4 regions of the Bradyrhizobium sp. USDA 4538 genome follow, and region 3 is predicted to be linked to each of the others. Evidence: riboswitches for the same ligand, from Rfam matches in the RefSeq annotation. Region 3 holds a riboswitch; each other region holds the start of a gene.

Region 1 (5,555 bases), 810 kb from region 3:
GCCCAGTCCTTGAGGTCTGCGCCGAGCGGCACCTCCTCCCCCATCCAATGGGTCTGCTGCTGGCGCTTCCAGAACTCGTAAGCCCAGGCGTAGCGATCAACGTCGTAGCTGCCGGTCGAGTCGAGGAGGCCGACGCGCTGCTTGCCGATCAGCGTACGCGGATCGACGGACGAGGGATCGATCACTGACATGCGAGGCACTCCTCATAGTCGGTGCGCTGCTGCGATGGTTGCGGGGGCGCAGCCTTGTCGCCATCGGCGATGGCGCCGGCGAACGCCGCGCGCGAAATAGATTTTGAACGGCAGTAGTAGAGGCTCTTCACCCCCCGCTTCCATGCCGTCCAGTGCAGCATGTGAAGATCCCATTTATCGACGTCAGCCGGCAGATAGAGGTTGACCGACTGGCTCTGGCAGACGAACGCGGCGCGGTCGGCGGCAAGTTCGACGATCCAGCGCTGGTCGATCTCGAAGGCGGTGCGAAAGACCGCTTTCTCGATTTCCGAGAGGATGTCGAGATGGGCGACCGAACCCTCGGCGGCGATGATGGACTGCCAGATCGCCGAAGTATTGGCGCCCTTGGCGGCCAGCAGCTTGGCGAGATGCCGATTACGCACCGAGATGGCGCCGGACAAGGTCTTATGGGTGTAGATGTTGGCCGGGATGGGTTCTACACAAGCGCTGGTGCCGCCGCAGATAATGCTTATCGAGGCGGTCGGCGCGATCGCGATCTTATGGCTGAAGCGGGCCATCACGCCTCGTTCCAGGGCATCCGGGCACGGCCCCCGCTCGCGCGCGAGCGTCACGGATGCCGCATCAGCATCGCGACGGATTTTCCGGAACATGTTCAGATTGAACGACTTGGCCACGACGCTTTCCATCGGAATGCTCTTGGCCTGCAGGAACGAGTGGAAGCCCATGACGCCAAGGCCGACGGAACGCTCACGCAAGGCGGCGTAGCGGGCACGCTTCATGACGCCCGGCGCCACCGTGATGAAGTGGGTCAGCACGTTGTCGAGGAAGCGCATGACGTCCTCGATGAAGCCAGGCTCCTCGTTCCACTGGTCCCAGGTCTCGAGGTTGAGCGACGACAGGCAGCACACGGCGGTACGCTCCTCGTCGCGATGATCGATGCCGGTCGGCAGGGTAATTTCGCTGCACAGGTTGGACGTTGAGACCTTGAGGCCGAGCTCGCGCTGGTGCTTGGGGAGCGCGCGGTTCACTGTATCGATGAACAAGAGATAAGGCTCCCCCGTCTGCAGCCGGTTCTCCAGGATGCGTTGCCACAGCTGGCGGGCGTCGATTTCGCGGATAACCTCCTTGGTCTTCGGACTGCGCAGAGCGAACGCAGTGCCGGCGCCTACGGCACGCATGAACTCATCGGTGACGTTGATGCCGTGATGCAGGTTGAGACTCTTGCGGTTGAAGTCGCCGGACGCCTTGCGGATCTCGAGGAACTCCTCGATCTCGGGATGGTGGATATCGAGATAGACCGCAGCCGAGCCGCGCCGTAACGAGCCCTGGCTGATCGCCAACGTCAGGCCGTCCATGACGTGGATGAACGGGATGATGCCTGAGGTAACGCCGCCCTTCACCTGCTCGCCGATCGAGCGAACATTGCCCCAGTAGGTGCCGATGCCGCCACCGTTAGAGGCAAGCCATACGTTCTCGTTCCAGGTGCCCACGATGCCTTCGAGCGAGTCCGACACCGAGTTAAGGAAGCAGGAAATCGGCAGGCCGCGCGTCGTGCCGCCGTTGGAGAGCACCGGTGTGGCTGGCATGAACCACAGCCGAGACATCGCATCGTAGAGACGTTGGGCATGCGCAACATCATCCGCGAAGGCGCAAGACACCCGCGCGAACATGTCCTGGATCATTTCGCCGGCGAGCAGATAACGGTCGCTCAGCGTCAGCTTGCCGAACGGCGTCAACAGGTCGTCGCGCGTCCGATCGAGCTTGAGATCGGCCGGCTTTGGCGATGGCGCAAGGGGGTACGGCAGCGGGGCCGGCGACGGCGGCGGCACAAGACACAACTCAGGCGCGCTGGGCTCTGCCTGCAATGGCTGCGACCTCACGCGCGCCGGCTCCTCAATGAGATGACCATGCTGATCGAAATCGTAAGACGGCGACATCGGCAACCCCGCGATGTTAGGCGGGGGGGACTGCGCGGATGACTTGCGAGGAAACCGGTCAAACGTCTCCGGCTGCAAGCGACCCAACGGGGCACCCCGCCCGAGGACTTTCGTTCAGTCGCGGCAGGTCTCCTGGCTCGCGGGTCGCCGCGGCTGTCGGCCTTCCCGGCGCTGTGCTGCGCCAGTGACCATGATGACAACCGCTCGCCGCTTACAGTTGCGGGGGCAGCCCCGGAGTAGCCGTTCGGCGCACCGGGTTCCCTCTTAGCTTCCGACCTACAAAATGTTGGGGCCAGAAGACCGTGACTGGCTAGACATAGGCACTACTCGCCGGGATTCGTCAACTGGGGAGATCCAGATTGAAACGCAAAAACATACCGAAGCCCGGACGACTTTGTCGCCGCTGTCGGCTTCTGCTGCAGGTGATTGGATATGCCGTTGGGCTGCATTACCGGTTTCCGTCAAGCCTGCGCAAAGGTCGAGGGAATTCCTGGCTCGCACGTCGCATTGATGGAATCTAAGAAACGGCGCGTCAGTAGAGGAGCAATTCGGCCAGACGCTTGATTTGATTCGCAGCGCTCCTGCTCGCCGCGACCAATGGCATCTGGACGAATTCGTTATCCACTCGCGGGCGAACAACATCGGCTCTGGCGCGCCGTCGACCGGAATGGCCTTGCATCCAGCCCCGAACCGAATCGCGCTGCACAGTGGTCCCACGCCTGTCACGGCTCCAGCGCGACCTGCAAGCCCTCCTTACTTTCAACATGAACGTAACGGGGTCCGATCGGCCGTCCCCTGCCGCTGGCGACAGTGACAATGTCTTCCAAAGGCATGGCGCGCGCATCCGCCTCGGGGCGAGACAAGATCAGATCGGCGTGAAACAGCCCTTCCGATTCGAGGCCGGTGGCATCCACGCCAAGGGCCGCCAAGCTGGCCAAACAGCTCTCAAATTCTTCAGCATCGCGAAAGCGACGCTGGATAAACGTTGCGCCGGCAAGACGTTCTGTCACAAGACCACGGTTTGCGAACGTCGCGGCGAGCGATTCAAATGGGAACATTCGTAGCACGAAGGAGATGATCCATGGTTGCTTCTCTGCCGCATCGAGAATCTCGCCGAACGTCTTCTCGGTAACGTAGCCGATGCATCCGGTCGACATGATAACATCCACGGAGCGGAGAATGCGCGCGCTGTCCATCGATAGCGCCTCCTTTTCAAGGTCAGCGACAATGCCCTGCTCTAAAAGGCCAACATTCTTCGCATAGCTGACCGCCGCTGCCGACACATCGAGGCCGATAAAGCGTGCCAACCCGACATCAGGCCAGGCTGCATAGAAACTGCGATCGAGACTCACCAATGTCTCAGAGCTGATCGCTCTCATCTCACGCCGGGCGTAGCGGTGACGCAAGCCCGCGAAGGTCAGCGGAAAGCGATGCACCGCTGCATTGATACCGTACGAACAACCAACATCGAGCACGACGGGCTTGAGGCCGGTGGCCGAAGCTTTCGCTGCCAGTATTTGGCGCACAACCGGCTCAGCCACGTCCGGTATCATATAATCCAGGTCTCCGAGGACCGAGAAATATGCCCTCGGATCATCCGAAGCATAAATATCGTGGAATGCAGCTTTAGACCGATTGATGCGCGAGAAATCTATCCGCAACGCAATGTCTCCTCTCATTTGCAAGCAGCTCGACGGCTGTTGCCTTCGTACCCGCCTGCACTTTGGTTATATAGGGTGTAGGCCCTTACATCCGCCGATGCGGTAGCAGAAGTGGCAAGTGAACAAGCGCATCACCCCCTCTGCGCGTCGCGGCGCGAGCGATCCTGCTGTTGTGCGAAGAAACCATCAGCCCGCTCAGCCCACCGATAGAAGCTTATTCAGAGATAAGCTGACGGCGCCGGCGCCCTTGGAGATGAGCGAAACCTGAATGACGCGATCGCCAACACCCCACAGGTTCGTCAAGGCCGAATCGAAATGATCCCTACCTTCCGGTTTACCTGCCGGATGCCAGGCGGCAGGCCCACGAAGCTGCACCTTGCTTCGAAGCTGCCTGCGCAAGACTATCATGAAACTGGTCCCGCACCGATAAACAGCCGCTGGAGAACCATTCAGCCGGGTTGAGAGAGATCGAGGCAACGGCAGGCAACATGAGAAGAACCGTTTTGTCACGTGATGAGATTGGCACCTTCGTGAGCGCGAATGGGCCAGCACCCTAGAAACGCAAGCTGACCGAAAGCTGACGAGCCTTCGTCACCTGATGATCATCGAGCGCGAAACCAGTGCCCCATCTTGAGATGCTCCGGAGATCTTGCGAGATCGTTAGACCAAATCAACGAATGCTGCGGATCGGCAGACGGGAATTGCACCAGGCCAAGTCAACGCAACCATACAAAGCTGACACCGGCATTGAAAATCCGTCCGGCCTTACTGGCAAGGCCATGTCATCAATCGTGTCGAAATCGTCTGAGCGCCGTCAGCTTCTCGAAAGCTTGTCCGTCCTAGCATACGGCGTGAAGACGGCGGTGTCCCCATGGATGGTCGCGGAACTGAGCGCTGGAGGCGCACCGAGCAACAGGATGCAAGTGGTAGGACCTGTTGAACTCTGCCGCTCAACACTCCTTGTTCGTCGCGATCTCGGGCCGCAACTAGGTGACCGTCTTGTGGTGCACCCTTAAATCGGAGAACGTATAATGTCAGTCGACCTATCGCCAACCGCCAATTCAACTGTGGCTTTACCCGGAATGCCCGCCCCGCCCTCTTCGGCGCAGGACTTTTCCAGCTTTCAGGCGATGTTGGTCAGCCTCGCGTCGAAGGACGCGACTAGCGATCATTCCGCACCGCAGGAGCCGGTGCCGACAGACGCAGCCCAGCAACTGACAGAGGAACTCACGCGGGAGACGCGGAGTATTCTTCCACCAGAGATTAGGGCGGCACTGGATGGATATCAGGATGACCCACAGCCGTCCTGTGCTGCGAGCAGCCCAATCATTGCGGAGGCACCCGTACAAAGCTCAAGGATCACCTGGAATGGTGGCACGCTGACTAATGCGGAACTGCAGATTGTCTCTGTCCTGAACCGCCACAAGGACAAATGTCCGCTTGATTGGAAGTCCCTGGGAGATTTGGCCAACGATCCCTCGACACCGCCGGATCTAAAGGCGGCGATCGAAGCGCTGCAACAGGACCCGGAGCTCTTTTATGCGATCGGTTCGCAAGGCGACGGCCGCTGTGGCGGCAAGATCAAGGTGGGCGATCTCTGCGGCTTTTCCGATCACCACCCCCAAGTTGCCGCGTTCCAAGAGCAGCGGGCGCGGACCTACGAGCAGAACTACATACCATCCGACGGGACCGGAAATGGTGAGCCATCGGTCATGACCCTGACCGATGCCATGCGCGAGCTCTACCGCTATTCCGATAACCTGCCC
Region 2 (5,555 bases), 3.4 Mb from region 3:
CACGGTCGGATAGATCCAGTGCGGGATCGAGCCGAGCCAATTCCAGATCCGCTCGCAACGCGTGGTGTCGAGCGCGATCTCGCCGCTGCGCGAGGAAACGTAGAATTCGGTGCCATCGGCGTCCCCGAGGTCGATCAGATGGAGCGGCCGCAACGGATCGAAGCGCGCGGTCACCGACCATTGGTCGCGCGTGATCGTTTCGATCAAGCGAGGCCGCACGGCATGCGGATGATGAGCGGCAATGGCCAGCGCCTGGTCCGGCGTGATCCGGTCGATCACGCTGCCGTCGGTCGCCGAAATCGTGATCGCCCCTGCCTTCCAGCCGGTCACCCGATAGACGGGCGTGTCGTCCATCATCGAAAGCCGCAAATCACGCGGATAACGCTCGACACCTGCGATCGCCATCGCGCGATCGGGTGCGAGCTGCACCTTGCTCCAGGGAATGACAGGAAGCGCGGCGAGGCGCTCGCTGTCGGTAAGGCGCGGAAAGGCCACGTACATCATGACAAGGCCGGAGATGAACCACATCGCGAACAGGAGACACGTCGCAATGCCGATCCAGCGATGGACGATATAGAGCCACCGCCGCCCGCGCCGGATCAGAGCGTTGCGCATGGTCAGAACTTCACGCTGACGGACAATTCGACGGTACGCGGCATGCCGAGCAGCCACTGCCCGGTGCCGTTCGAGGTCACCGCGTAGGCCTTGTCGAACAGATTGTAGAGGCGGAACGCGACCGTGGTGCGGTCATCCGGCTTCCACCTGACGCCGCCATTGACCACGTTGTAGCCTGGCCGCAGCTGGGTGTTGGCAAGATCGGAGTACATCGCACCGACGATCTGCACGCCGCCATAGGCCGACCAGTTGGGCGCGAAGTCCCAGGTCAGCCAGACGTTCGAGACCTGCTGCGGCACGTTGACCGGGACATTGCCGTTGAAGCTGACGATCTTGCCGCCGGCCACCTGGCTGTTGTTGTCGTATCTGGCGCGCAGCAGTGCAAGATTGGCGTCGACGCGCCAGCCGTCGCTCAGTGCGAGCCCGATCGATCCTTCGACCCCGCGGGATGATTGCTGGCCGATCTGCAATGCCAGGCCGCCGGTGGGATTGCCGGGATCGGGAATCGTGAGCCCGGTCTTGACGATCTCGTAGGCAGCCAGCGTCCACTCGCCGCGGCCGCCCCAGAACGACTGCTTGACCCCGATCTCGGTCTGCTTGCCGGTCGCAAGCTGGAACGTCTTCTGCGTGGTCGACAGTGAGATCAGATTACTGACCGGATCGACGCCGACCGCGTACTGGCCATAGAACGCGAGGTTCTTGATCGGCTCGTAAACGAGCCCCGCGCGCCAGCTGGTGCCCGATAGCGCCGTCTCGAAACTGTTCGCCGGCGTCTTGTAGTCGGTGCGATCCACCTCGGGACGGTCATACCTGACACCGGTCACCAGCGACAACTGATCGGTCAGCAAGAGACGATCCTCGGCGAACAGCGCGTATTGATTGACGATCGCATTGAAGCCCGGCGTGGTCGCCGTCGTCGTCGCGAAGAACGATCCCGGATCGAACACGTAAGGATTGACCGACGACGCGCCGCCATAGGGCGAGTTGTTGGTGTGGGTGAAGTCGATCCGGTTGACGTCGAAGCCAGCGACGACCTGGTTCGCAAGGCCGAACACGTGACCGCTGAAGGTCGCATCCATCCGGTTGCCGAGCTGCTTCTGGTCGTGGAAGATCTCGATGTAGCTCGCGCGATCGATCAGCCGGGTCTTCGGATTCCAGGTATAGTTTTCGATGTCGCGCCAGTGCCGCTCGCTGGTCAGGTAATACAGCGTGTTGTTGACCTTGATGCCGTCGGCGACGTCCCACTCGGTCTTGAACTGGGTCCAGCTGTCCTGATAGCGGATCGCGCTGTCCAATGCGTTGTAGTTCTTGAAGCGCAGCGCATCCTGGATCGAACCGTTGATCAGCGGCGTGCCGAAATAGCGCGACGGGCTGCGGTCGCCGTAGTCCTCCGACAGCGTGAAGGCCAGATTGTCCGACGCCTGCACCCGCACGGCAGCGGAGACCACCGCGTTCGAGGTCTTGTCGCGATCGACCCAGCCGTCCGACATGTTGCCGGTGGCGTTGATGCGGTACGACACATTGGGATTGATCGGACCGGTGCTGTCCACCGAGAGCCGCCGGGTCATGTTGCTGTCGAGCGAAACTTCGGCCTCGTTGTAGGGCGTATTGAGCGGTTTCTTCGGGATCACGTTGATGACGCCGCCGATCGCGCCTTCGCCGTACAGCACCGAGGCCGGGCCGCGCAGCACTTCGATGCGCTGCGTCGACCAGGTGTCGTAGGGGAACGTCAGCGTGCCGGAGCCGATATAGAAGCGCGTGCCGTCATACAGCGTCATCACCGAGTTGCTGCCGGCAAAGCCGCGGGTGCTGAACGACAGGCCGCCATTGCCGGGTGCCGGCGTTGCGATGAAGCCAGCCGCGTCCTGGGTGACGGCATCGAGCACATTATGCTGGCCGCGTTCAGCGATGGTCTGCGCCGTGATGATCTCGACGCTGGCCGGCGTCTGCAGCGGCGTCAGATTGAGACGACTGCCGGTGCCGCCCTGCGTGGTGGCATTGAGCGTCGGCGATGCCGATCCCGGTACGCCCGACGCTGCGACGCGCGGCGCGTTGCCGGTTGTTGCGATCGTCGCGGGCCTCGGCCGCGCCGCGGCGGCCACGGCACGGCTTCGCGCCGCGGGCTTCGGCCTTGCCACAGCGGAAGGCGCGACCTCAATCGGATCGAGCCTGGTTGGTGGAGGCGTTTGTGCCGAGCCTTCGGCCGGCAACAGCAGCGATGACAGGGAGCAGAGAAGACCGAGGCGCCATTTGCGCGCAACGGGAGAGGACGGAGACATGAAAAGGACTCGCGGTAACGTGGCACGTCACCGCGAACGCGGACTGGCGCATTGCCCAAAAGGCAGTGCTCCGATCCCACCAGGACGCCCCCGCCCGATGTGCTCGCGTGTGACCACGACTGACGGCAGGTCTCCTGGCTCACGGGTCATCGCCTGTCGACGCCTTCCCGGGCCGATGGCCCAGTGGCAATTTGACGAAAGGCTCGCCGTTTACAGTTGCGGGGACAGCTGCGGCATTGGGGTTACCCTCGCACCGCATTCCCTTTTGATCCCCGAAGGGAACCGTCGGCAAAAACGATAGGTGCTGGCTGCAGGGCTGTCAATTCGATGCGATTGTCGCACACATGCTTTGCGAGATGCTGCTGCGGCGATGACACAGCGACGTCGAGGGCTGACGCCGAAAGGCAACCCGTCATCCTGAGGAGCGCGGCACGCGCGTCTCGAAGGATGCACGGCCCGGCTGGTGGCCGATTCATCCTTCGAGACGCTGCTTCGCGGCTCCTCAAGATGACGGGAAACGTAGGTTCGCGTCACTGAGCCTCGACACATCCCTGCATCACCTCATCAATCTCCGCGCGCGACAGCGCACCCATCTCGGCGATGAACACGATGCGCGTGCGCGGCACGCCGGGCGACGGCACGCCGCCCGCAGCCAGGGTCGCGCGGCCGCCGGCGAGTTGAAGCACGGTCAGCCGCCCGGGCTGCTCCACCGTCTCGAACAATCCCTTCGCCCGCGCCAGCTTCGGCGCCAGTCTGCCGATCGCCTGCTGCAAGCGCGGCAGCACGACGGGCCGCTCCGAGGTCCAGCTCAGCGTCTCGAAGCGATCGGACGCCGGCCGTCGCGGCGCGGTCTCGCGCGGAGCCGGCACATGATCGAGGTCCGTCGGGAACAGCAGCGCGGCCGGCACCTCGCCATGCAAGGCATCAACCACCACGGCCGCCGGACGCGCCGCGCGCACGGCGTCGCGGATCGCGGCGCACGCAGCGGCGTCAGTCAGATCGACCTTGCTCAGCGCCACCACATCCGCCGCCCGGAGCTGCGAGCGCAGCAGCGCATCGTTCAGCATCGCCGCAGGTTGCGTCGCGTCGACCACGCACAGCACCGTCTCCAGCGGCGCCTCCTTCCAGATCACGGGATCCATCAGGTTGCGCACGATGTCGGCGGGATCGGCGATCCCGCTGGTCTCGATCACGATGAATTCGGGACGCGGATCACGCCGCAGCAAGGTTGCGAGCGTGCGCAGCAGGTCGCCCTCCAGTGTGCAGCAGATGCAGCCATTGCTCAGGCTGACCACGCCGTCGCCGGCGCCGGCGATCAGCTCGGCGTCGATATTGATCGCACCGAAATCGTTGACCACGGCGGCGATGCGCCGCCCTTGCGCATGCGCCAGCAGATGGTTGACGACGGTGGTCTTGCCCGCCCCGAGAAAGCCCGCGACCAGCAGGATCGGGACCGGCACATTAGCCTCCGGTGACGGGCCGGCGCACCGGCCGGCCGGGACGCGCCGCGACATCGAGCACACCATCGCTGATCAGCGGCTGGCCGCTGACCACGAGATGCCGCACGCCCTCCGCCGGACGATTCATCGCGGAGAAGGTCGCGCGATCGCTCAACGTCTCGTAGTCGAACACCACGACATCGGCGTCGGCGCCGACCTGCAGCCGGCCCTTGGCCCGCATCGCCGGCGTGCTCGCCGACAGGATCTCGGCCGGGATCAGCGCGCATTTGCGGATGCCCTCGAGCAGCGACACCTTCTTGCGCTCGCGCACCCATTCGCGGATGAAGCGGGTGAAGCAGCCCGCCGAGCGCGGATGCGAGGTGGCATCGTCCGGCAGCGGCCAGGCGTCGCCGCTGTAGGGACGGCCGTCCGACAGCGTCCACGGCATCGCGTCGGAGGCGATTGCGCCGCCCGGATACAGCACCGCCATGTCGAGCAGATCGCGATGATGCGCGTTGTTCTCGATGTCGAGCACATGCCACAGTACCAAGGTCGAGGGCTCTTCGGCCTGTGCCGCCAGCAGCTCCTCGCGACTGCCGAAACGGTGACCGTCGGTCACGCGCTGCACCGAATCATAACCGAGGCCGTTGCGCTCCTCGAATTTCGGATCGCTGAAGAAGGTCGCCGCCAGCACGGTCGAGCCGGTGCCGTAGGGATAGGCCTCCACCGTGATCGGCAGGCCCTGCGCCTGCGCTTTCGCGATCAGCCCAACACAGCGTTCGATATCGGTCTTGCTCGACGAGTTGAAGTGGCAGATGTGCATATGCGCGCCGGTGGCGCCCGCGTAGCCGATCAGGCGGATATAGGCCTCGGCCGCGCTCTCGGGATCGATCCGCGACATGTAGGCGACGTGGGTAAAGGTCGGCACCGCATGATCCGCCGCGAGCTGGCACACCGCGGTCAATTCCTGCACGCCGGCGCCCGGCGCATAGGCGTTGAGAATGCCGATGCCGATGCCGCCCTCGTTCAGTCCGTTGGCGAGGCGCTCCAGGATGCCGCCGACCTCGCCTTCGGTCGCGACGTTTTCGATCCAGCGGCGATCGCGCATCGCGGCACCAAACGATTCCAGCGAGCTCTCCGAATTCGAGCCGGTCATCGCACCGATGCGCGCGAAGGCCCAGTTGGCGGCGGCGCCGTAGTTCAGCACCCTGCCCTTCTCGGC
Region 3 (5,555 bases):
TGCCGGCCCATGACGGCCCGACTACCGCCCACGTCGCTCAACTCGGCAACACGTTGCGAAAATACTCATCAGCGACAAACCTTAGTGTAGATTTTTAATCCCAGGCAATATCGGCGGCATACCACGGCATAATTGAGCTCCGCTGAGCTTTTGTTTTAACTGTGGTCAGATTTTCGGCGGATGCCCTCGCCGTGATCGAACCATCGGCTGTCCTCCCTCCGCCGATGGACGTCGGTGCGATGCATAGAGCGTCGCTCCTCCCGGACACACTTCGCCCGGCCGCTAAAGGCGGCCGGGCTTTTTCGTTCCCCAAGTCCCCTCACGATCACCGACTGCGCAAAGTCCCACAAGCGATCGGCTTTCTCGACGAGAGACAACAGGCCAAGGCTCAACGGTCGACGGGAGCGGATCCAGCGCGCAGCTCGCGGGCGGCAGCGACCATGTTGACCAGTGCTGGGCGAACCTCCTCCCATTTCCGCGTCTTCAGGCCGCAGTCCGGATTGACCCAGAGCTGCGAGTCCTGCAGCCGCTTGCGAGCCAACGCCATGAGTCCCGTCATCTCGCTTGTCTCGGGCACGCGAGGAGAATGGATGTCGTACACGCCCGGCCCGATTTGATTTGGATATTTGTAGTTCCGAAACGCGTCAAGCAATTCCATCTTCGAGCGCGAGGTCTCGATCGAGATGACATCGGCGTCCATTGCAGCAATCGCATCGATGATGTCGTTGAACTCCGAGTAGCACATATGGGTATGAATCTGGGTTTGATCGGCGACGCCCGATGAGCAGATGCGGAAGCAATCCCCGGCCCAGTCGAGATAGGCCGCCCACTCCGATCGACGCGGTGGCAACCCCTCGCGCAGCGCTGCTTCGTCGATCTGGATCATGGTCGCACCCGCATTCTCGAGATCCCTGACTTCGTCTCGGATCGCGAGCGCAAGTTGGCGGCAGGCCTCGCTTCTGGGAATATCATCGCGAACAAACGACCAGTTCAAAATCGTTACCGGTCCGGTCAACATCGCCTTCATCGGCTTGTTGGTTAGTGATTGCGCGTAGCGCCACCAGTCCACGGTGATCGGCTTCGGCCGCGAGACGTCGCCAAACAGGATCGGTGGCCGAACGCAGCGCGAGCCATAGGATTGTACCCAGCCGTTTTTGGTAAATGCGAAGCCGGCGAGTTGCTCGCCGAAGTACTGCACCATGTCATTGCGCTCAAACTCGCCGTGCACGAGCACGTCCAGGCCAATGTCCTCCTGCCAACGGACAACACGCGCAGTCTCCTCCTTGAGAAACTTGTCGTATTGCCCGTCGCTCATCGAGCCTCTCGCGTGCGCCGCGCGGGCATTACGCACCTCTGCGGTCTGCGGAAACGATCCGATCGTCGTGGTCGGAAACGCCGGCAGTTTGAAGCGCTTGCGTTGGATCTCGGCACGGCTGGCAAATGGGCTGACGCGCCGTCGCATGGTCTGATTGATCGCACTCATCCGGACGGCGACATTGGCGTCACGGATCTTCGGGGAAGTTCCGCGGCGGGTGGTAACGCGCTCCGATTCCGCAAGAGCGTCGGCAACATCCTGATCGCCTGCGAGTGCCCGTGCCAAGGTCGCAAGCTCGCGAATCTTCTGAACCGAGAACGCAAGCCAGCTCTTGACATCGGAGGCAAGTTCCGTTTCGAGTTCAACATCGACCGGCACGTGAAGCAGCGAACAGGATGGGGCGATCTGTACGCGATCCTTGCCGAGCTTCGCAATGGCGGGATCGAGCCGCTGGCGCAGCGCCGACAAATTCGTCCGCCACACATTGCGACCGTCTATCACGCCGAGTGACATGACGAGTTCACTTCGCCCGGCAGCAATGATCTGATCCAATAACTCCGGCGCCCGAACCAGATCGACATGCAGGCCGGCAACAGGTAGGCGCAAGGCGGTGTGAAGATTGTCGCCAAGGTGGCCAAAATAGCTGGCAACCATGATCTTGATGGCCGGCCCTTCCTTGGCGAGCCGGTCATAGGCATGCAGCAAAGATTTTTTTGCCCCCTGATCCAGATCAAGGACCATACAGGGCTCGTCAAATTGAACCCATTCTGCTCCGCGTTTGGCCAATTCCTGCAGAACCTTGATATAGATCGGTATCAGGTCATCCAGGAGTGACAGTGGCTGGATCGCGGGATCCGCACTCTTGCCTAGCTTCAAGAAAGTGGCCGGACCGATCAGGACAGGGCGCGTCTGAAAGCCAAGGGCCTTGGCTTCCTCATACTCCTCGATAGGCTTGCGAGAGGAGAGTCTGAAAGTCTGCCCCCGATGAAATTCCGGAACCATGTAGTGGTAGTTGGTATCGAACCACTTGGTCATCTCCTGCGCGGGTGCGCCATAGCCGCGAGGTCCGTGACCGCAACTCGCATCCTGACTGCCGCTTTGTGAACCGCGTGCCATGGCGAAATACGTCTTGAGAGAAGCAGGCTCGGCTTTCGAGGCATAGACTTCCGGGATAGCGCCGACCATGACACTGGTGTCGAGCACCTGATCGTATAGCGAGAAATCGTTCGACGGAATGATGGTGACACCGAGGGATTTCTGGCGCGCCCAGTTCGCCGCACGTAGGCCGGCTGCGTCCTCGAGCAATTGCTGTTCGCTGATTCTTCCGGCCCAATAGCTTTCGAGCGCGAGTTTAAGCTCGCGTCTTGGACCGATGCGCGGCGTCCCGAGCGTGGCAACCGGAAGTGAGAGAAGAGACATAGCGTTAACCCCATGTTGGGGGCAAAGGCCATGGCGGACGCAGGCAGGAGACGTCGCGCGAGCGACGGCTGCTTGGCGCACCACCGGGACACCCCGCCCGTGGACGAACATATTGTCGGGGCAGGTCTCCTGGCTCGCGGGTCATCGCCACTGTCCGGCCTTCCCGAAGCCGCGCAGGCTTCAGTGACTCTGTTGGACAGCGGCTCGCCGCTCACAGTTGCGGGGGCAGCGCCGGCATCACCGGCTTCCCTCTTAGCTCCGGATAAAACAGGAACCGGAGAACCTCGACGACTTGGATTATCGGCAAGACAACTCCGCCGTCAACCTCTCAAATTGATGCTGCGACGTCTCCTACGTGTTGACGATGCACGGCCACTCTTGATCGCGACGTTGAAGGCACTCTCCAATCACAGATATCGGGGTGACCGTCTGCGAGGCGCGTTGGCGTCGGACCGCGTGTCAGATCATGGAAGAGACGAATGCGGCCTGGGCGATGAAGGTCACGGTGCCGAGACAGGACGCTCTTCACGCGATCCAGCTTTCGAACATTCATCGAGCCTTCGCTACGTCCCCCTTTCTCCACCAACAACCAGTGTGAATAGGCGCGCTATACGCTAAATCCGGCAGCGTACTCAGCGAGCATGTTGATCTACGACCAATCCTGGTAGGCGCCATGCGGACGTTTTTGGCGATACTGCGAAAAGCAAGCATAGTGAATCACTAACGAAAAGAGTAGCTCGCAATGAAAATGGCTGTTTGGAGTGCCCTCAGCGTCTTTGCTGCTGCCGTCTTTGCGGTCGGCCTGTTCGGCTGGATAGCAAGGCCACTTATGAACCCGGCGGTCAGACAGATGTTCTCGAACGTTTTGAGCAGTTCAAGCCGAAGCTAGCTCAACCCGAGGCTTGGCCTTCTTGCCCGGTCGATACGACTGCATGGAAGCGCAGCTCCTCCAATGTTGACTACGGCGACGAACAGATAGACGCCGGTCACGATAGCGGGCCATCACGCGAGCGGCGAATGCCATCGTCCCATCGTCTGCCTGACTTTTGAACTTGCGAGCGCCAATTCCAAATCGCTCGCCGCTGATGGGCGGCTTCGCCTCGTTATTGGCCATAAAGCGCCAAGCACAACCGGCTGAGGCACTCTCGACCTTGGCAGCAGCGGCAACGACCCCGGACCACACCGGTTCGGTGGCGGCAAACCTGCACCCAATTGTCGTCTGGCTCCTGGCAGCAAGGCTTTCAAAACTGCGCTGCTCGAAGATCCAGTGCGTGACAGGAATGAGCCACGAAAGTCGCTGCGAATAGGCTTAATGGCAACATAAATAAGGTGCGCAGGTCGGAAAGTCGACAAAGGCGGCACAAATCTGGTGCGAACTGCCTGCTATTGCCTGGCACGAAGAATGCAAGTCCTCGCTTGCCCAGGCTTCTCCTCCTGGGCTGGTCCAGCATTGCAAGTTGAAGCTTTGGCTGACCACTGAAGTTAGCGGCGCGTGACATCGAGGGACAGCGCCTGCTTGCGCGGGACATCAGCAGGTGCTCGCGTCACGTTGCCGCTAACTTCTAGCGATCTCGTAGAGCACGTCGAAGATTGTCCGCTTTGGAATTGACGCGTGCATGAGAACCAGATGGGCCGGCCGCAATGAAGAGAATGTCTGGAACGCGCGTGCTTTGGTTCTGTCTCGGTCGATCGCTGATCTGCCTGGCCGGGCTGGCAGCGACAAACAGCAACGTTCGCGCCAATGACAGCGCGCTTGTCGAAAGGGTCAAGTCAACGTGGCGAGCGCAAGACGGCGAGACTATAGAACAAATCATCTCCAAGGTCTCGAAGGTGGCTCACTTCGTCCCTCGGTCGTGGGGAGTCGCTGAAGGAATTGACCGAACAGAGTATGTGTACTTTTCCTGGACCAGGCATCAAGACAACAAATCAGACGAACAGTACGCAATCACTTGGAAGATCGCGACCGACGGAACGATCAAACTTGCATCGCCATATGCCAAGCCGATTGAATTTGGCTGGCGCGCCTTTGCGCTCTCATTGATCGCCAGTGAGGTCACCGATGGCGAAAGGGACGCAAATCTTCGCTTTCTGCACGATCCTGTTAACTTCAACTTCGTAACGACCGCACAAGGCAAGCTCGGCAATCTACTGCGGCACGGCCGGTGCCATATCATTGAGCCCGTTGCGGTGGATTACGTGGCGAAACCGAAGGACAAACCGACGAAAAAGGGTGATCTTTGGCGCGTTCTGCTTTTGGTGAACTGCAAGATCCCAGGGCCCCATTATTTTACTCACAACGGCGTCATCGCTTTCGAGAAAAGCGAAGGACAAGATTGGGAGCCTCAATCTTTTTTTGCCAAACGTATCGCAGCCTTTCCTGCAGGCTCTTGGTTCGATCGCATAGAGCCAAATGAACGAGAAACAATAGAGAGGGCGCGAAAGGCCTCGGCCAATGATCGCACAGAGCAAGATCGCGGCGCAGCTCCTTGACGCTGAGCGCCTCTGAGTAGCGGCCAAAGCAAACACGCTCGGAAACGTTGACGTGTGCTGTTCTGTCTTTGCAACAGACCGGCAGCCTCTCTCGCAGCTTGTCACAGGAAAAGGCACACAGCACTGTTGCTCGCGGCCCATTGTGCGAGAAAATCGATGCTATGATCAGACGACCACGTGCCGGCTTACGAGAACCGATTTAGCCTTCCCCGCACATACGCAGTGCGCGGACGCCAATCTACGACGAGGCCAGCTCGAAATCCCATTCTGCAGCGGACTTCGCCCAGCAGGCGTGCGCGCAGCGCATCGCTTCAACGGAAAATGGCACCCG
Region 4 (5,555 bases), 3.0 Mb from region 3:
ATGCTGCGCGAGGTCGCGGCCGCAACCGGCCGCCGCGTCGTGTTCTTCTGCGCCTTCGGCGAGCGCTCGGCGATGGCGGTGGCCGCCGCGAAGAAGGCGGGACTGGCCAACACCGCGCATATCGATGGCGGCATCGACGCCTGGAAGAAGGCCGGCGGGCCGGTGGTGATAACTCCGTAGCCCGGATGAAGCGCAGCGCAATCCGGGATCAGCCCATCCGCGGATTGAGTGGCCCCGGATTGCGCTTCGCTTCATCCGGGCTACAAGGCTACCGCGTCACCCGCTTCAGCTCTTCCGTCAGCCGATCCAGCGCATCCGCCAGCATCACGCCGCCGCACACCGTGAGCCGCTCCGGCAGCACGATGCGCTTGCTTTGCGGATAGAAGCGCTCCAGCGCCGGATGCAGCAGGAAGGCGCGGCCGTCATCCTCGGCGCGGTCGCCGGCTTCCGACACCAGGATGAAATCCGGCCGCAGTTTTACGATCGCCTCCAGCGAAGCAAACCCGCCTGCGCCGACGCCAAGTTCGCCGGCGGCGTTGGAGAGACCGGTTGCCGCCAGCAGCGAGCTGACCAGGCTGCCGTCGCCGGGCACAAAGCCACGCCGCTCCAGCGGCAACACGCGGTAGTGATGCGCGCTCGCCGCAGCGCGCGCCCGGGCGGTGGCCGCATCGAGGCGCGCGATCTCGGCCTCTGCGCGATCGGGATGCTGCACCACATCGCCCATCGCGCGGATCTGGTTCTTCACCTCGTCCAGCGTGCGCGGCACCGTGAATTCGACGAGGTGCAGCCCGTGGGCCTTCAACAGATCACGGGTCGCGCGCTTGTCGAACAGGCTGACCACGACGAGGTCGGGCTTGAGCAGCAGCACGTCCTCGGCCTCGCCGGACAGGCGCGGAAAGTTTCGCGCCTTCTCCGCGGCCCAGGATTGCCAGTCATCGCGCGAGAAGCGGCTGAGGCCGATGATCTGGTCCGGGTCGGCCAGCGACAGCACGAGCTGGTCGCTGCAGACATTCATCGAGACGATGCGCGGTCCGGCGGCGAACGCGGCGCCGGCGGAAATAAGCCACAGCAGTATCGCGACCACCGCACCAAGATGAAGCGAAGCGAGATGGCTGCCACGCTGAAGGTGCGCCCCCTCTCCCGCTTGCGGGAGAGGGTTGGGGTCGGGGTCGTGCCGCAATGAACGCTCTTTGAGTGGAGAGAGCCCCCACCCGCTGCGCTCTTCGCGCGCAGCGACCTCCCCCGCAAGCGGGAGAGGTGAACTGAGCTCGTGGTGAGGCCGTGGCCACATCACACGTCCGCCCACGGCACGATGACGACCTCGCGCTGAAATTCGGCACGATAGGCGCTGATGCGGAACACGCTGGCGAGGACGCTCTCCGACAATGCCTCGACGGGCGCGCCCTGCGCGGCCAGCCGCCCCTCCGCGAGCACCAGCACGTGATCGGCAAAGCGCGCGGCGAGTCCCAGGTCATGCGTCACCACGATGACCAGCACGCCGGTGTCGGCAACGTTGCGCAGCTTCTGCATCACGTCGATCTGGTGGCGCGGATCGAGCGAGGCCGTCGGCTCGTCGGCGAGGATCACGGGCGCCTCCACCGCGAGCACCCGGGCCAGTGCGACGCGGCTGCGCTCGCCGCCGGAGAGTTCGGTGACGCGGCGATCGCTGAACTCAGCGACGTCGACCGCCTGCATCGCGCGCAGCACCGCCTCCACATCCGTCTGCGACAGCCGCGCCGGATCGGTCGCACCGTGCGGATAGCGGCCGAGCGCGACGATATCGCGTGCCGGCAGCGGCCAGTGCACCATGTGGCCCTGCGGCAGATAGGCGAAACGTTTCGCGCGCTCGCGCAGCGGCAGCGACGCCAGCGCATCGCCGCCGATCCGGATCTCGCCGCCCGACGGGATCAGCCCGGCCAGCGCGCGCAGCAGCGTGGTCTTGCCGGCGCCGTTCGGCCCGACCAGCGCGACTAGATGGCCCGATGGCAACGACAGGGAGACATCGTGCAGCACCTTGCGGCTGCCGAGCGAGGCATTGAGCGCGGCAGCCGAGAGCAGCGTCATGCCACGCCTCCGCCGAGCGCGCGGCGTTCGCGCATGATCAGATAGAGGAAGAACGGCACGCCGATGATCGAGGTCAGCACGCCGACCTTGATGTCTGAGGTCGAGGGAATGATGCGCACCGCGATGTCGGCGGCGAGCAGCAGCGCCGAGCCGGTGAGCGCGCTCGGCACCAAGAGCCGCGCCGGATCGTGACCGATCACGGGACGCATCAGATGCGGCGCGACGAGGCCGATGAAACCGATCGTGCCGGTGACTGCGACCGCGCCGCCGACGCCGAGCGCCACGCCCGTGATCACGAAGAGCCGCAACCGCCCGACGTCGACGCCGAGGCTCTGCGCCGCCTCCTCGCCAAGCGTCAGCGCGCGGAAGGCGCTCGCCTGGCTGAGCAGGATGGCGGCGCCTGCGATAATGAAGGGCAGCGCCAGCGCGACGTGCTGGAAGCTGCGGTCTTCCAGCGAGCCGAGCAGCCAGAACGCGATCTCCAGCACCACGAACGGATTGCTCGAGAGATTCATCACCAGCGCGGTCGCGGCTCCCGCAAAGCTCGAGATCGCGAGCCCGGCGAGGATCAGGATCAACAGCCCGGCATTGCGGCCGGCGATCGCAAGCAGCGCGAACACCGAGCCGAACGCGGCGATGATCGCCACCACCGGCAGCGCGTAGGAGCGCACATCGGCGAGGCCCAGCGCGATCACCAGCACCGCGCCGAAGGCGGCCGATTGCGGCGCGCCGAACAGCGACGGCGAGGCCAGCGGGTTGCGCAGCAACCCTTGCAGCGCCGCGCCTGACAGCCCAAGAATACCGCCGATCGCGAATGCCAGGATGGTGCGCGGCAGGCGGATCTCGCGCACGATCACCTGCGCCACATCGCTGCCGCCGCCGAACAGCGCCTCGATCACCGCGAGCGGCGACAGCCGCACCGGCCCGATGCCGAGCGAGATCACCAGCAGCAGCAGCACAAGCGCGAGCAGCGCCGCGGTGGCGCCCCACCGGCGCCGCGCCGCGACCTCGGCCGCCAAGGCAAAATCCTGCACGCTCATCGGATCCATGCTCTTACAGCGATCGTCGTGGCAGACAAGCGACACTCGACAAAAACCGTGGCCGCACGGCCATTGCCCGACTTCCGCCGGATTGACTTTGCTACCCGGCCGAACCCTAGATGAACATGACGGTTCTTTCATGAGATGAAAAGGGAATGCGGTACGGGGAAACTTCCCCAACGCCGCGGCTGCCCCCGCAACTGTATGCGGTGAATCCTTCGTCACAGGCCACTGGGAATCTCGGTCCTGGGAAGGCGACGAAGGGTAACGACCCGCGAGCCAGGAGACCTGCCGTCAGCCGTGGTCACACGCGATGCTGCCGGTCGGGGAGTACAGGCATGAGCTTCACCTGATGCTGTGAGCACGATGGTGAGACTGGTTCGCGGTGACGTGCCACTGACGTTGCCGAGGCCTTTCTTATGTTCTCCTTCCCTTTCCATCGGCGGCGCCGCGCGCTTCTGCTCGCGTCGACGATGATCGCGCCGGCGACGATGCTCGCGCCGGCATTCCTTGTCTCCGCAGCGCGGGCGCAGCAGGCACCCGCTCCCGATCAGCTGCCGGCGATCGAAGTCACCAAGCCGGGCGACCAGAACGTCACGCGCGCCAGGCCGGCCGCTGACGAAGCGCCGGCGCCGCGACGCCCGGCGCCGGGCACCTCGCAAGGCAACAATACAGGCAGCGGAGCCGGATCGGGCACGACAGGGACCGGTGTGGCCACCGGAACGGGCGGCACCGGCGGCCGCCAGTTCGCCGGCATTGTCGGCACCTCCTCGGCCGTGATCACCGCCGACGACATCGCGCATTCGCCGGTGCAGTCGTTGCCCGAGATCCTCGCGCAGGTGCCGGGCGTGCAGCTGCAAACGCCCTATGGCGGACCGAACGGCGCCAAGACGTCGGTCGACCTGCGCGGCTTCGGCGCGTTCGCGACCGACAATACCCTCTTCCTGCTCAACGGCCGCCGCCTCAACGACGTCGACAAGGCCGGCTTCGACCTCACCACGATTCCGCTCGATTCGATCGAGCGCATCGAGATCACGCGCGGCAACAGCGGCGCGGTGCTCTACGGCGACAACGCGGTGGGCGGCGTCGTCAACATCATCACCAAGACCGGCGTCGGCGGCCCGCCGACGACGATGCGGGCCGAGGCCGGAGTTGGCTCGTTCAACACCCGCATGGCCGCGGTCTCCGCGGCACTCAATTCCGGCCCGTGGTCCACCTCGTTCTACGGCAACGGCATCAAGTCGGACGGCTACCGCGTCAACAATGCGCTCGACCAGCGCAACGCCGTCGGCAACATCAACTACACGACGCCGGATCTCACCGCCTTCCTGACCGTCACCGGCAGCGACCAGAAGCTCGGCCTACCCGGCGGACGGCTGGTCGATCCGTCGATCGGCGTGAACGAGCTGCTCACCGATCGCCGCGGCGCCGCGACGCCCTTCGACTATGCCAACCAGCAGACCGCCAGCGTCACCGCCGGCTTCACCAAGACGCTGATGAACGGCGTCGACCTCATCGTCGACGGCGGCTGGCGGCAGCGCGAGACGCAGAGCGGCTTCTTCGGCACGGTGCCGACCATCAGCTTCGCCTCGACCTACAATGACGCCGCGCTGCAGACCTGGTCGCTGACGCCGCGGCTCAGCGTCAAGAACGTGATGCTGGGCGTGCCGTCGACGATCCTGACCGGCATCGACTATTACGATTCGACCTTCCGCGAGGCGCGCGGCGCCTATCAGGGCGTCGACCCGTTCCACATCTACAGTATCGAGCAGCAGTCCGTGGCCGGCTATTGGCAACATACGCTGGGCCTGTTGCCGACGACCGACTTCTCCTACGGCGCGCGGGTTCAGAACACCAGCATCTCGGCGCGCGATCGCTACGACCCGAATGCGCCATTCGCATTCGACACCCAGGCGGCACCGCTCGACAGCAACGAGACGCAATACGCGCTGCATGTCGGCATCGAGCATCGCCTGACCGACACTTTCTCGGTGTTCGGCCGCGCGGCACGCGCATTCCGCACGCCTGATGTCGACGAACGCGTCGCGTCGGGTCCGTCATTCGACCCACTGACCTTCGCCCCGATCCCGCAGAATTTCCAGCTCAAGACCCAGACCTCGCAGGATGTCGAGGGCGGCTTTCGCGTCAGGACCAACCGCTTCCAGGTCCAGTCCAGCGTCTATCTGATGGATCTCGAGAACGAGATCCATTTCAACCCGGTGCTGTTCTTCAACACCAACCTCGACCCCACCCGCCGCTACGGCTCGGAGACCAGCGCGGCGCTCAAGGTCAGCGACAGCGTCACCCTGCGCGGCGGCATGGCGATCACCCGCGCGGTGTTCCGCGAAGGCATCTGGGCCGGCAACGACGTGCCGCTGGTGTCGCGCTACACCGGCAATCTCGGCGTCACCTGGAATATCTGGCAGAACTATCTGGTGTTCGACGCCACGG

Evidence for each region. Region 3 has a riboswitch for cobalamin ahead of metE (5-methyltetrahydropteroyltriglutamate--homocysteine S-methyltransferase). Riboswitches for the same ligand answer to the same signal wherever they lie in the genome.
Region 1: linked by a shared signal. The riboswitch ahead of J2R78_RS09130 (ribonucleoside-diphosphate reductase subunit alpha) and the one ahead of metE (5-methyltetrahydropteroyltriglutamate--homocysteine S-methyltransferase) in region 3 are both predicted to bind cobalamin.
Region 2: linked by a shared signal. The riboswitch ahead of J2R78_RS21050 (TonB-dependent siderophore receptor) and the one ahead of metE (5-methyltetrahydropteroyltriglutamate--homocysteine S-methyltransferase) in region 3 are both predicted to bind cobalamin.
Region 4: linked by a shared signal. The riboswitch ahead of J2R78_RS19310 (TonB-dependent receptor) and the one ahead of metE (5-methyltetrahydropteroyltriglutamate--homocysteine S-methyltransferase) in region 3 are both predicted to bind cobalamin.

The regions. Positions count from the first base shown of each region.
Region 1 covers NZ_JALJZE010000001.1:2,088,804-2,094,358, forward strand. The annotation lists gene J2R78_RS09125 (ribonucleotide-diphosphate reductase subunit beta) at 1-191, opposite strand, end outside; gene J2R78_RS09130 (ribonucleoside-diphosphate reductase subunit alpha) at 182-2,071, opposite strand; cobalamin riboswitch at 2,233-2,448, opposite strand; gene J2R78_RS09135 (hypothetical protein) at 2,851-3,783, opposite strand; gene J2R78_RS09140 (nodulation protein NolB) at 3,985-4,197, opposite strand; gene J2R78_RS09145 (HrpF/NolX family T3SS translocon protein) at 4,821-5,555, shown strand, end outside.
Region 2 covers NZ_JALJZE010000001.1:4,670,934-4,676,488, reverse strand. The annotation lists gene J2R78_RS21055 (PepSY domain-containing protein) at 1-615, opposite strand, end outside; gene J2R78_RS21050 (TonB-dependent siderophore receptor) at 618-2,894, opposite strand; cobalamin riboswitch at 3,001-3,196, opposite strand; gene J2R78_RS21045 (GTP-binding protein) at 3,425-4,354, opposite strand; gene J2R78_RS21040 (amidohydrolase family protein) at 4,356-5,555, opposite strand, start outside.
Region 3 covers NZ_JALJZE010000001.1:1,281,131-1,286,685, forward strand. The annotation lists gene metE (5-methyltetrahydropteroyltriglutamate--homocysteine S-methyltransferase) at 389-2,734, opposite strand; cobalamin riboswitch at 2,836-3,036, opposite strand; gene J2R78_RS05605 (nodulate formation efficiency C protein) at 4,376-5,224, shown strand.
Region 4 covers NZ_JALJZE010000001.1:4,302,542-4,308,096, reverse strand. The annotation lists gene J2R78_RS19330 (MBL fold metallo-hydrolase) at 1-180, shown strand, start outside; gene J2R78_RS19325 (ABC transporter substrate-binding protein) at 269-1,084, opposite strand; gene J2R78_RS19320 (ABC transporter ATP-binding protein) at 1,291-2,064, opposite strand; gene J2R78_RS19315 (iron ABC transporter permease) at 2,061-3,104, opposite strand; cobalamin riboswitch at 3,217-3,415, shown strand; gene J2R78_RS19310 (TonB-dependent receptor) at 3,524-5,555, shown strand, end outside.